2 regions of the Thermomonas brevis genome follow, and region 2 is predicted to be linked to the other one. Evidence: riboswitches for the same ligand, from Rfam matches in the RefSeq annotation. Region 2 holds a riboswitch; the other holds the start of a gene.

Region 1 (5,728 bases), 1.0 Mb from region 2:
GCACCAGATCGGCCTGCATCAGCGACGCCGACAACGGTGCGGCCCAGCCGCCGACGCCTTCGACCACCACCGCGTCGGCGCGCGCCGCGAGCCGCGCATACGCAGCGAGGATCGGCTGAAATCCGACTTCGACGCCGGCATCGCGCGCGGCCAGTTCCGGCGCCAGCGGATGTTCCAGCGCGAACGGATTGATGTCGGCGTAGGCGATGCCGGCCTCGCCCGCCGCCTGCAGGGCCAGCGCGTCCTCGTTGCGCCATTCGCCGTCGATGCGCGCGCAACCGCTCGCCACCGGCTTCATCCCCGCCGCGCGCAGGCCGCGCCCGCGCAGCGCATGCAGCAGCGCGCAGCTCGACAGGGTCTTGCCGATGCCGGTGTCGGTGCCGGTGACGTAGAGCGGGAAGGTCACGTCCGCTCCGGATGCGTCCCGGCACGCGCGCGGCGCTCGAACGCGGAGGCGAAGACGCGCGACAGCGGCATCAGGAGATACGCCATCCCCGGCGCGCCGGTCAGCCAGATCGGCACGCGGGCGCTGCGCGACAGCATCCAGGCGGCCAGCAGCGACAGCAGCGCCACGATCACGCGCCAGCACCAGGCCGCGGCGTTGCGCCGGGTCATCGCCGCTTCGGCCGCATCCAGCCCCAATGCGTCCCGGCGCCGCCACGCGTGCGCGTACAGCGCCAGCATGCAGGCCGACAGCGTGGCGAAGGCGATGCCGTACACCGCGAACATGGCGGCCAGGTCGCCCAGGCTGCCGAACGGCACCGGCGCCCGGAACCAGCCGGCGCTGAGCCAGAAGAACAGCGCGCCGTAGACGATCTTCAGCGGGTACACGTAGACCAGCACCAGGAACACCATCGCCAGGCTGAGCCAGGTGCTGGCCGCGTCGTCCAGGCCGTAGCGCTTGCTCCAGCCCGCGTGCGCATGCCAGAAGAACGCGATCTGCGCGAACGAGGCGGCGAACGCCGGCACGCCCTTCATCGCCTCCATCAAGGCCGGGATGCTGTCCGGAATGGCGTCCAGCGAGATCACCAGCAGGGTGACCGCGAACGCGAACGCGGCGTCCACGAACGCTTCCAGCCGCGTCACCTGCGCGCCGCGCTCCAGAAACCCGTCCGGCATGCGCCGCAGTTCGGAAACTCCCGTCATCCCGTCAGCATAGCGTGCGGCGCTGCTAGACTCGACGGATGAGCTTCTCCGCCACCGCCCTCACCGGCAGCAAGCCGGAACAATACGCGCAGCTGCTGGAACAGGCGCGCGCGCTGCTGCACGACGAACGCGACCGCATCGCCAACGCCGCCAACCTGTCCGCGCTGGTGTACCACGCGCTGCCCGACCTCAACTGGGTGGGCTTCTACTTCTACGACGGCGCCGAGCTGGTGGTCGGCCCGTTCCAGGGCCTGCCCGCCTGCGTGCGCATCCCGCTGGAGAAAGGCGTGTGCGGCGCGGCGGCGCGCACCCGGCAGACGCAGCGCGTCGAGGACGTGAACGCCTTTCCCGGCCACATCGCCTGCGATTCGGCCAGCCGCTCGGAGCTGGTCGTGCCGCTGTACCAGGGCGATGCGCTGCTCGGCGTGTTCGACCTCGACAGTCCGATCCCCGCGCGCTTTTCCGTTGAAGACCAGCAAGGCCTGGAAGCGATCGCCCGGGCGTTCCTGGAATCGCTGCAATGAGCGCGAAGCTGCGCAACATCGGCCCGAAGTCCGCCGCCTGGCTGCGCCAGGTGGGCCTGCGCTCGCTGGACGACCTGGCCGCGGTCGGCGCGGTGGAGGCGTACATGAAGGTGCGCCGCGCCGGCTTCAAGCCCAGCCTCAACCTGCTGTACTCGCTGGAAGGCGCGCTGAAGGACTGCCACTGGCAGGAAGTGCCGGAGGCGCGCCGCACCGAACTGGTGCAGGCCGCCGAGGCGGCCATCGCGCTGCTGCCGCCGCCGCGCGGTCGTCCGGCCGCCGCGCCGGTCACCACCACCCACCACGACGAAGCCGCCGCGCCCGCGTTCGCGCCGCTTTTCGATGCGTACGCCGACGACGATCGTCATGGCGGATCGGAATCGAACGACGGCGACTGATCCGCCGGCCGCGCCCGCGGCTGCGCTAGAATTGCCGGGTTCGAGGTGATCCGCCGGCCCTGCCTGCGGATTGAAACGGGAAGCCGGTGACGCTGCACGCAGGTGCATCCAGTCCGGCGCTGCCCCCGCAACGGTAAGCGAGACAAGTCCGGCATCGGCCACTGTGCGCGCATCGGTTCGATGCAGGCATGGGAAGGCGCCGGACGGGACATCGACCGATGTCCGCCCGCAAGCCCGGAGACCGGCCACGGACACGTCAGGTTGCGATGCGGCGGGCATTGCGCGACGCCGGCCTGCCCGTGCCGCACGCGCATCGCCTTCGTCCGCCGTTTCCGTCCGCAGCGCAGCCGCCCTTCCATCCACGGGCGCGCGGGCGTGCGCGCCGGAGAACCCATCATGCGTTTCCGCTCCATCCCGCTCCGCCTCAACATCCTCGCGCTTGCGCTGCTGCCCTCGCTGGCGCTGGCCCACGGCGACGAGGCCAAGGATCTCGACGCCGTCGTCGTCACCGCCACCCGCACCCCCACCACGGTCGACGCCGCGCTGGCGGCGGTGGAAGTGATCGACCGCGCTCAGATCGACGCCAGCAGCGCGCGTTCGCTTCCGGAACTGCTGCGCGGCCGCGCCGGCATCGCCATCGTCAACCAGGGCGGGCTGGGCAAGCTGTCCACGCTGTTCATGCGCGGCACCGAGTCCGACCACGTGCTGTTCCTGATCGACGGCATCCGCGTGGGCTCGCCGACCTCGGGCCTGACCTCGCTGCAGGATCTCCCGCTGGCGCAAATCGAGCGCATCGAGATCGTGCGCGGCCCGCGCTCGTCGCTGTACGGCGCCGACGCCATCGGCGGCGTGATCCAGATCTTCACCCGCCGCGGCGAGACCGAAGGCGTGCGCGGCCGCGCCCGCATCGCCGCCGGCAGCCACGGCCTGCGCGAAGCCTCGGCCGGCCTCGACCTGCGCGGCAAGCGCGGCGGCGTGGGCGTGGACGTGGCTCACCAGGGCACCGACGGCATCAACGCCTGCAACGGCAACCTGAACACCGACTTCTCCGGCGCGGGCTGCTTCATCAAGCAGGGCACGCACCTCGACCGCGACGGCTACCGCAACAACAGCGCCGCCCTGCGCGCGGACTTCGCGCCCGGCGAAGCCTGGCAGTTCGACGCCCGCGCCAGCCGCGCCGAAGGCCACAACGACTACGACGGCGACTACCAGGACAACTCCGACATCGTCCAGCAGACCGTGGGCGGCAGCGTGCGCTGGACGCCGTCCGAGGCCATGCAGCTGAAGCTGACCGCCGGCCGCAACACCGACGACTCCGACAACTACATCGGCAGCGCCTTCGCCAACCGCTACACCACCACCCGCGACAGCGCGAGCCTGCAGGGCGACTTCGGCGTCGCGAAAGGCCAGTTGCTGAGCGCCGGCTTCGACTGGCTGCGCGACGCTGCCAACGTGGTCGATCCGTGGTCGCCGTTCGCCCGCACCCGCGGCAACCGCGCGGTGTTCGCCCAGTACCAGGGAGACTTCGGCGCGCACGACCTGCAGCTGAGCCTGCGCCGCGACGACAACGACCAGTTCGGCGGCCACACCACCGGCGGGATTGCATGGGGGCTGGACTTCGCCGAGGGCTGGCGCGTGACCGCCAGCCACGCCACCGCGTTCAAGGCGCCCACCTTCAACGAGCTGTACTACCCCGGCGCCAGCAACCCGGATCTGAACCCGGAAACCTCGCGCAGCACCGAGCTGTCGCTGGCGCGCGGCGGCGATGGCTGGCACGTGCAGGCCAACGCCTACCAGACCCGCGCCAGCGACCTGATCGCCTGGGAGTCCTCGCTGTTCAAGCCGGTCAACGTCGAGGACGCGCGCATCCGCGGCATCGAGCTGACCGGCTCGGCCACGCTCGGCGAATGGACGCTGCGCGGCCAGCTCGGCTGGCTGGACGCGCGCAACCTGGACAGCGGCAAGCGCCTCGCCCGCCGCCCGCAGCGCAGCGCGCGCCTCGACCTCGACCGCGACGTCGGCGCCTGGGGCTTCGGCGTGTCCGGCATCGCCGAAGCCGCGCGCTGGGACGACGCCGCCAACACCCTGCGCGTGGGCGGCTACGGCACCCTCGACGCACGCGTGTCCTGGCGCTTCGCCCCCGGCTGGACGCTGCAGGCGAACGTGGTCAACGCCTTCGACAAGCGCTACGAAACCAGCGCCTGGTACAACCAGCCCGGCCGCGAGTTCGTGCTCAGCCTGCGCTGGCAGCCCGAATAAGGACGCCCTCCTCCGCAAGGACGCGCGCAAGGATGCGACAGGCCCGGCAGCGATGCCGGGCCTTTTTCTTCGACCCCGGCGCGACCATGACGCGGCCTTACCAATCCGGCCGGTAAGTTTGGAACGCGTCGCAGGCACGGCCTGCAACGCCGTGTCGCATCGATCTGCGTTCGCGGATGCCCGTTCGTTCGGACCGGCAACATCCGCCGTCCGGCGGCGGCGCGACCATTCCCCCATCGGCCAGCGGAACCCGGCCGATCATCCTCAAGGAGATCCGGACCATGAAGACCCAGCACACCCCCATTTCGCTCGCCATCACCTGCGCGCTCCTGTTCGGCAGCGGCAGCGCGCTGGCCGCCGCGCAGGACGCGCAGGACACCGGCAAGTCCTCCAGCGCCACCCAGGCGGTGGACGACGCGTGGATCACCACCAAGGTGAAGACCGAACTCGTCACCACCGACGGCGTGTCCGCCAACGACGTATCCGTGAACACCGCCGACGGCCGGGTGACCCTGACCGGCGTGCTGCCGACCGAAACCGCGGTGAACAAGGCCGTGGCCGTCACCCGCGGCGTCAAGGGCGTGAAGGACGTCGACGCCGCCGGGCTGAAGGTGGGCGACCCCGCCAAGGTGAAGTCCAGCGACGCCAGCAGCGAGCGCAGCAGCAGCGCCGGCCAGGCGGTGGACGATGCCTGGATTACCGCCAAGGTGAAGGCCGAACTCGCCACCACCGCCGGCGTTCCCGCCAACGATGTCACCGTCAAGACCGTCGATGGCGTGGTCACCCTGACCGGCGCGCTGGACGGCGACCTCACCGTGAAGAAGGCGATCGCCGCCGCGCGCAGCGTGAAGGGCGTCAAGCAGGTCGACGACAGCGGCCTGACCGCCAAGCACTGATCCCGCGCCGGACGCGCATCGCCGGGCGCGCGGACGCTTCCGCGCCGCCCCGATTTCCAGCACATCGGCGGCATCCGCACGATGCCGCCATCAGGAGAACGACATGAACGAGGACCGCATCAAGGGCCAGTGGAAGCAGGTGACCGGCAAGGTCAAGGCGCGCTGGGGCAAGCTGACCAACGACGACGTGCAGGTCGCCGAAGGCAACGAGGAATACCTGGCCGGCAAGCTGCAGGAGCGCTACGGCATGGCCAAGGACGAGGCCAAGCGGGAAGTGAACAGCTTCATCGATTCGCTCTGATCCGCGCGGGCCGCCTGCGTCCGTCGCGTTTCCTTGACGGCGCAGGCGGCCTAATGCCGTAGGGAAGGCATCGGCCTTCCACGTTCCCGACCGGAGCCGACCAATGACCAACGACAAGAAGAACAAGGCCGCTGCGCCGACCATGCGCATCGACGAAGCCGCCGTGCAGGCGGCCCGCGACAATCTTTCCGACGGCGCGGTGACGCC
Region 2 (5,728 bases):
TTTCCAGCTTCAAGCCCGTCCACTCGCGGCTACGGTAGTCGTTCATCGCAATTCCTCGTCTGTATTGAGCAAATGGCGCGCCACGATCACGCGCATGATTTCGTTGGTGCCTTCCAGAATCTGGTGCACGCGGCAATCGCGCAGCAGGCGTTCGATGGGGTATTCGCGGATGTAGCCGTAGCCGCCGTGCAGTTGCAGGGCGTCGTTGCAGATCGCGAAACCGGCATCGGTGGCGAAGCGCTTGGCCATCGCGCACCACACGGTGGCGTCCGCGCTGCGCGCGTCGAGCTTGCGCGCGGCGGTGTGCACCATCTGCCGCGCGGCGACCAGTTGTGTCGCCATGTCGGCCAGTTTGAACTGCAAGGCTTGGAACTCGGCCAGCTTTTTGCCGAACTGGCGGCGTTCGCCCATGTAGCGGCGCGCGGCGTCCAGCGCGCCCTGCGCCGCGCCCAGCGAGCAGGCGGCGATGTTGATGCGGCCGCCGTCCAAGCCCTTCATGGCGATCTTGAAACCGTCGTCCTCGTTGCCCAGCAGATTGGTCGCCGGCACGCGCACGTTCTCGAACGCGACGCCGCGCGTGGGCTGGCTGTTCCAGCCGAGTTTTTCTTCCTTGCGCCCATACGCAATCCCCGCCGCATCCGCCAGTACCGCGAACGCGCTGATGCCGCGCGCGCCGTCCTCGCCGGTGCGCGCCATCACCACCAGCAGGTCGGTCGCGCCCGCGCCGGAGATGAAGGCTTTGCTGCCGGTCAGCAGGTAATCGTCGCCGTCGCGCACGGCGCGGGTTTTCAGAGAGGCCGCATCGGAACCTGCGCCCGGTTCGGTCAGGCAGTACGAGGCCAGCTTCGCGCCGCTGGCCAGCGCCGCGCCCCACGTGTCGCGTAGGGCGGGGCGGGCGTGCGCGGTCAGCATCCACGTCGCCATGTTGTGGATGCTGACGAAGGCGGCGGTGGACGGATCGACCGCCGCCAGTTCCTCGAACACGATGGCGGCGTCCAGCCGGGTCAGCCCGCTGCCGCCGGCGGCTTCATCGACGTACAGCCCGCAGAAGCCGAGTTCGCCGGCCTTGGCGATGGCTTCGCGCGGGAAGATGCCTTCGGCGTCCCAGTGCGCCGCATGCGGGGCCAGCTCGGCCTGTGCGAAATCGCGCGCGGCTTCGCGGAACGCCTGCTGGTCTTCGCTCAACGCCGGCCATGCCGACGCCTGCATGTCCATGACGGCGGCCATCACTTCAAACTGATCGTGGTGTTGACGCCGTGGCTGGCGGTGTCGTCGTCGAACCAGCGTGCCGTCACGGTCTTGGTCTGGGTGTAGAACGCGACCACCTGCTTGCCGTAGGGGCCAAGGTCGCCGAGCTTGGACGCGCGCGAGCCGGTGAACGAGAACAGCGGCACCGGCACCGGGATCGGCAGGTTGATGCCGACCTGTCCCACGTCGATGTCCTCTTGGAACTTGCGCGCCGCCGCGCCGGACTGGGTGAAGATCGCGGTGCCGTTGCCGTTCGGGTTGGCGTTGACCAGCGCGATGGCCTCGTCCAGCGTCTTGGCTTCGAGGATCACCAGCACCGGGCCGAAGATTTCCTCGTCGTAGATGCGCATGCCGGGCTTCACGCCGGAGAAGATGGTCGGGCCGACGAAATTGCCTTGCTCGAAGCCGGGGACGGCGGGGTTGCGGCCGTCGAGTTCCAGCGTCGCGCCCTGTTCGATGCCGGAGGCGATCAGCGCCTCGACGCGCGCACGCGCGGCGCAGGAAATCACCGGGCCGACGTCGGTGCCCGCTTCGGTGCCGGCGTTGACCTTGAGCGTTTTCGCCTTGGCGACCAGATCGGGAATCCATGCCTTCGCCGCGCCCACCAGCACGGCGGTGGACGCGGCCATGCAGCGTTGCCCCGCCGCGCCGAACGCCGCGCCGGCCATCGCGTTGAGCGTCTGCTCCTTGTTGGCGTCGGGCAGCACCACCGCGTGGTTCTTCGCGCCCATCATGCACTGCGCGCGCTTGCCCGCCAGCGATGCGCGGTTGTAAACGTGCGTGCCGACCTTGGTGGAACCGACGAACGACACCGCCTTGATGTCGGGATGGTCGCAAAGGGCGTTGACCACGTCCTCGCCGCCGTGGACGACGTTGAGCACGCCCTTGGGAATGCCGGCTTCCAGCGCCAATTCCACCAGCCGCATCGTCACCATCGGGTCTTGCTCGGACGGCTTGAGCACGAAGGTATTGCCGGTGGCGATCGCCATCGGGAACATCCACAGCGGGATCATCGCCGGGAAGTTGAACGGGGTGATGCCGGCGCACACGCCCAGCGGTTGCAGCAGTGTGTAGGTATCGACGCCGCCGGCCACGTTGTTGGCGAGTTCGCCCAGTTGCAGATTGCCGATGGACGCCGCGTGTTCGACCACTTCCAGCCCGCGGAACACGTCGCCCTCGGCGTCGGGCAGGGTCTTGCCCTGTTCGGCGGTGAGGATCGCCGCCAGTTCGCCCATGTGCTCGCGGATCAATTGCTGATACTTGAGGAAGATGCGCGCGCGGGTGCCGATGGGCGTCTTGCGCCACGTCTTGAACGCTTCGCGCGCCGAGGCGATGGCGGCTTCGACTTCATCGGCGGTGGCGAACGGCACCCGCGCCAGTACGGCCTGCGTGGCCGGGTTGACCACATCGCGCCAGTGGGTGGTGTTCGATTCGACGAATTCGCCGTCGATCAACAGCTTGACGGTCGCGGCATTGGCCGCAACGCGGTGCATCTCGTTCATTGTCCATCTCTCCGTGCCGCACACCCGCGAAGGGAGCGTTGCAGGAGCGGGACAGGGCGGATTGCGCGCGCACGGACGCCGCGATCAGCTCGTCCGGTTGCCCGCCGCAACACCCGAGGAGGACGCCAAGGCGTCCACTACTGGCCGGTCTCCGGGCTTGCGAGCGATGCGGTTTGCATCCCCCCGACGCCTTCCCGCGCGGACGCAGTGGCTGTGTGTCGGGCTTTCTCGCCTACCGTTGCGGGGGCAGCGCCGGCGTCTGACCGGCTTCCCGTTTCACCCTGCGCACCGGTTGGCGGCAGGACACCTGTAGCCGGCCGAGTGTAGGCGGCGGGGGCGGCGACGGACAAGCTGCACCGCCGCAGGGCCGGTGCGTATGCGCCGCACTTGATCCAGATCAATTCAATATCTAGTTGTTTCGTGGATCAATAGCACAACATATTGTGTTTATGGAGCGGGACAATGGAAGCGAGCAGAACGGCGGCGGCGGTTCCCGGACGCCATTGGATCGACCCGGTGGCCTCGGTCGAGGAGTACCTGACCCGCGCCGACTGGCGGGTCAACGCCAACGCCAATCAGGGCTATTCGCTGGGCGGGCTGATCCTGAACGCGGCGGGCAAGGTGACCGCCAACTACTGGCTGGAAAAGGTCTATCCGCCGGAAATCGCCCGCGCCCACCGCGAGGCCGATCTGCACATCCACGATCTGGACATGCTGGCCGGCTACTGCGCCGGCTGGTCGCTGCGCACGCTGCTGTACGAAGGCTTCAACGGCGTGCCGAACAAGGTCGAGGCCGGCCCGCCCAAGCATCTGTCCTCGGCGGTGGGGCAGATCGTCAACTTCCTCGGCACTTTGCAGAACGAGTGGGCGGGCGCGCAGGCGTTTTCCTCGTTCGACACCTACATGGCACCGTTCGTGCGCAAGGACGGGCTGTCCTACGACGAGGTGCGCCAGTGCATTCAGGAGTTGATCTTCAACCTCAACGTGCCTTCGCGCTGGGGCACGCAGACGCCGTTCACCAATCTCACCTTCGACTGGGTCTGCCCGGACGACCTGAAGCACCAGACGCCGTTCATCGGCGGCGAGGAGATGCCGTTCGCCTACGGCGAATTGCAGGCCGAGATGGACATGATCAACCGCGCCTACATCGAAGTGATGAGCGCGGGCGATGCGCGCGGGCGGGTGTTCACCTTCCCGATCCCGACCTACAACATCACCGCCGATTTCCCGTGGGAATCGGAGAACGCGCAGCGCCTGTTCGAGATGACCGCCAAGTACGGCCTGCCGTACTTCCAGAACTTCATCAATTCCGAACTCGACCCGGGCATGATCCGTTCGATGTGCTGCCGCTTGCAGCTCGACCTGCGCGAGTTGCTCAAGCGCGGCAACGGCCTGTTCGGCAGCGCCGAGCAGACCGGCAGCCTCGGCGTGGTGACGGTCAATTGCGCGCGCCTGGGCTATCTGCATCGCGGCGACGAAGCCGCGCTGTTCGCGCGCCTGGATGAACTGCTGGAACTGGGCCGGCGCAGTCTGGAGATCAAGCGCGAGGTGGTGCAGCGGCACATCGACGACGGGTTGTATCCGTACACCAAGCGTTATCTCGGCACGCTGCGCAACCACTTCTCTACGCTGGGGGTGAACGGCATCAACGAGATGATCCGCAACTTCACCGGCGATGCGCACGACCTCACCAGCGAGTGGGGCCACGCCTTCGCGCTGCGCCTGCTCGACCACGTGCGCGCGCGAATGGTGGCGTTCCAGGAGCAGGCCGGCCATCTCTACAACCTCGAAGCCACGCCGGCCGAGGGCACCACCTATCGCTTTGCGAAAGAGGATCGGCGGCGCTGGCCGGACATCCTGCAGGCCGGCAGCGCGGACAAGCCGTACTACACCAATTCCTCGCAGCTGCCGGTGGGCTTCACCGACGATCCGTTCGAGGCGCTGGAACGGCAGGAGGCGTTGCAATCGCGCTACACCGGCGGCACCGTGCTGCATCTGTACATGGGCGAGCGCATTTCCAGCGGCGACGCCTGCCGCGAACTGGTGCGGCGCGCGCTGAGCCGCTTCCGCCTGCCGTACATCACGATCACGCCCACTTTCTCGATCTGCCCGGTACACGGCTATCTGGCGGGCGAGCACGCATTCTGCCCGCGCTGCGACGAGCGGCTGCTGGCGGAACAACGGGCGGCCGCCGCGCCGCCTTCCAACGTCGATGTCGCATCTTTCGAGGAGCTCTCCGCATGAACAATCCGGCCGTTCTTTCTTCCCCAACCGCCGCGCCGCTGCGCGACGAAGACCGCCAGCGCTGCGAAGTGTGGACGCGGGTGATGGGCTACCACCGCCCGGTGTCCAGCTTCAACATCGGCAAGCAGGGCGAACACGCGCAGCGGCAGTTCTTCCGCGAAGCGCCGGTGCGCCGTGCCGCATGATCCGCGTCGGCGGAATGACGCCGTTGACCAGCATCGACTTTCCCGGTCGGCTGGCGGCGGTGTTGTTCCTGCAAGGCTGCCCATGGCGCTGCGGCTATTGCCACAACCCGGAATTGCTGCCGGCGCGGGCGGAAGTTGGGATTGCGTGGGAACGGGTCGAAGCGTTCCTGCGACGCCGGCAGGGCTTGCTGGATGCGGTGGTGTTTTCCGGCGGCGAGCCGACTGCGCAGGCCGCGCTGCCGCAGGCCATCGCGCGGGTGAGGGCGATGGGCTATCGCATCGGCCTACATACCGGCGGTATGTATCCGGCGCGGCTGCGCTTGGTCTTGCCGTTGCTGGACTGGATCGGGCTGGACGTCAAAGCGCCCGAGGACTATCACGATGCGGTGACGGGCCGTCGCGACAGCGCGCGGCCGACGTTCGAGGCGCTGGATGCGGTGCTGGACAGCGGCGTTGCCTATGAGTGCCGCACCACGTGGCATCCGACGCTGTATCCGGCGCAGGCGCTGTATCGCTTGGCCGATGGGCTTTCGGCGCGAGGCGTGAAGC

The links. A riboswitch is a leader RNA that binds a small molecule or an ion and turns the genes downstream of it on or off. The one in region 2 is predicted to bind cobalamin.
Region 1: another riboswitch for cobalamin. It lies ahead of btuB (TonB-dependent vitamin B12 receptor); the one in region 2 lies ahead of H9L17_RS15065 (CoA-acylating methylmalonate-semialdehyde dehydrogenase).

What each region holds. Positions count from the first base shown of each region.
Region 1 is NZ_CP060711.1:2,246,266-2,251,993, reverse strand. Features, by position in the region: gene bioD (dethiobiotin synthase) at 1-406, opposite strand, end outside; gene H9L17_RS10375 (TMEM175 family protein) at 403-1,146, opposite strand; gene H9L17_RS10370 (GAF domain-containing protein) at 1,185-1,670, shown strand; gene H9L17_RS10365 (TfoX/Sxy family protein) at 1,667-2,065, shown strand; cobalamin riboswitch at 2,092-2,329, shown strand; gene btuB (TonB-dependent vitamin B12 receptor) at 2,462-4,324, shown strand; gene H9L17_RS10355 (BON domain-containing protein) at 4,606-5,220, shown strand; gene H9L17_RS10350 (CsbD family protein) at 5,324-5,521, shown strand; gene H9L17_RS10345 (ferritin-like domain-containing protein) at 5,664-5,728, shown strand, end outside.
Region 2 is NZ_CP060711.1:3,246,637-3,252,364, forward strand. Features, by position in the region: gene H9L17_RS15055 (enoyl-CoA hydratase) at 1-46, opposite strand, end outside; gene H9L17_RS15060 (acyl-CoA dehydrogenase family protein) at 43-1,215, opposite strand; gene H9L17_RS15065 (CoA-acylating methylmalonate-semialdehyde dehydrogenase) at 1,227-2,741, opposite strand; cobalamin riboswitch at 2,876-3,076, opposite strand; gene H9L17_RS15070 (ribonucleoside triphosphate reductase) at 3,213-4,994, shown strand; gene nrdD (anaerobic ribonucleoside-triphosphate reductase) at 4,991-5,179, shown strand; gene H9L17_RS15080 (anaerobic ribonucleoside-triphosphate reductase activating protein) at 5,176-5,728, shown strand, end outside.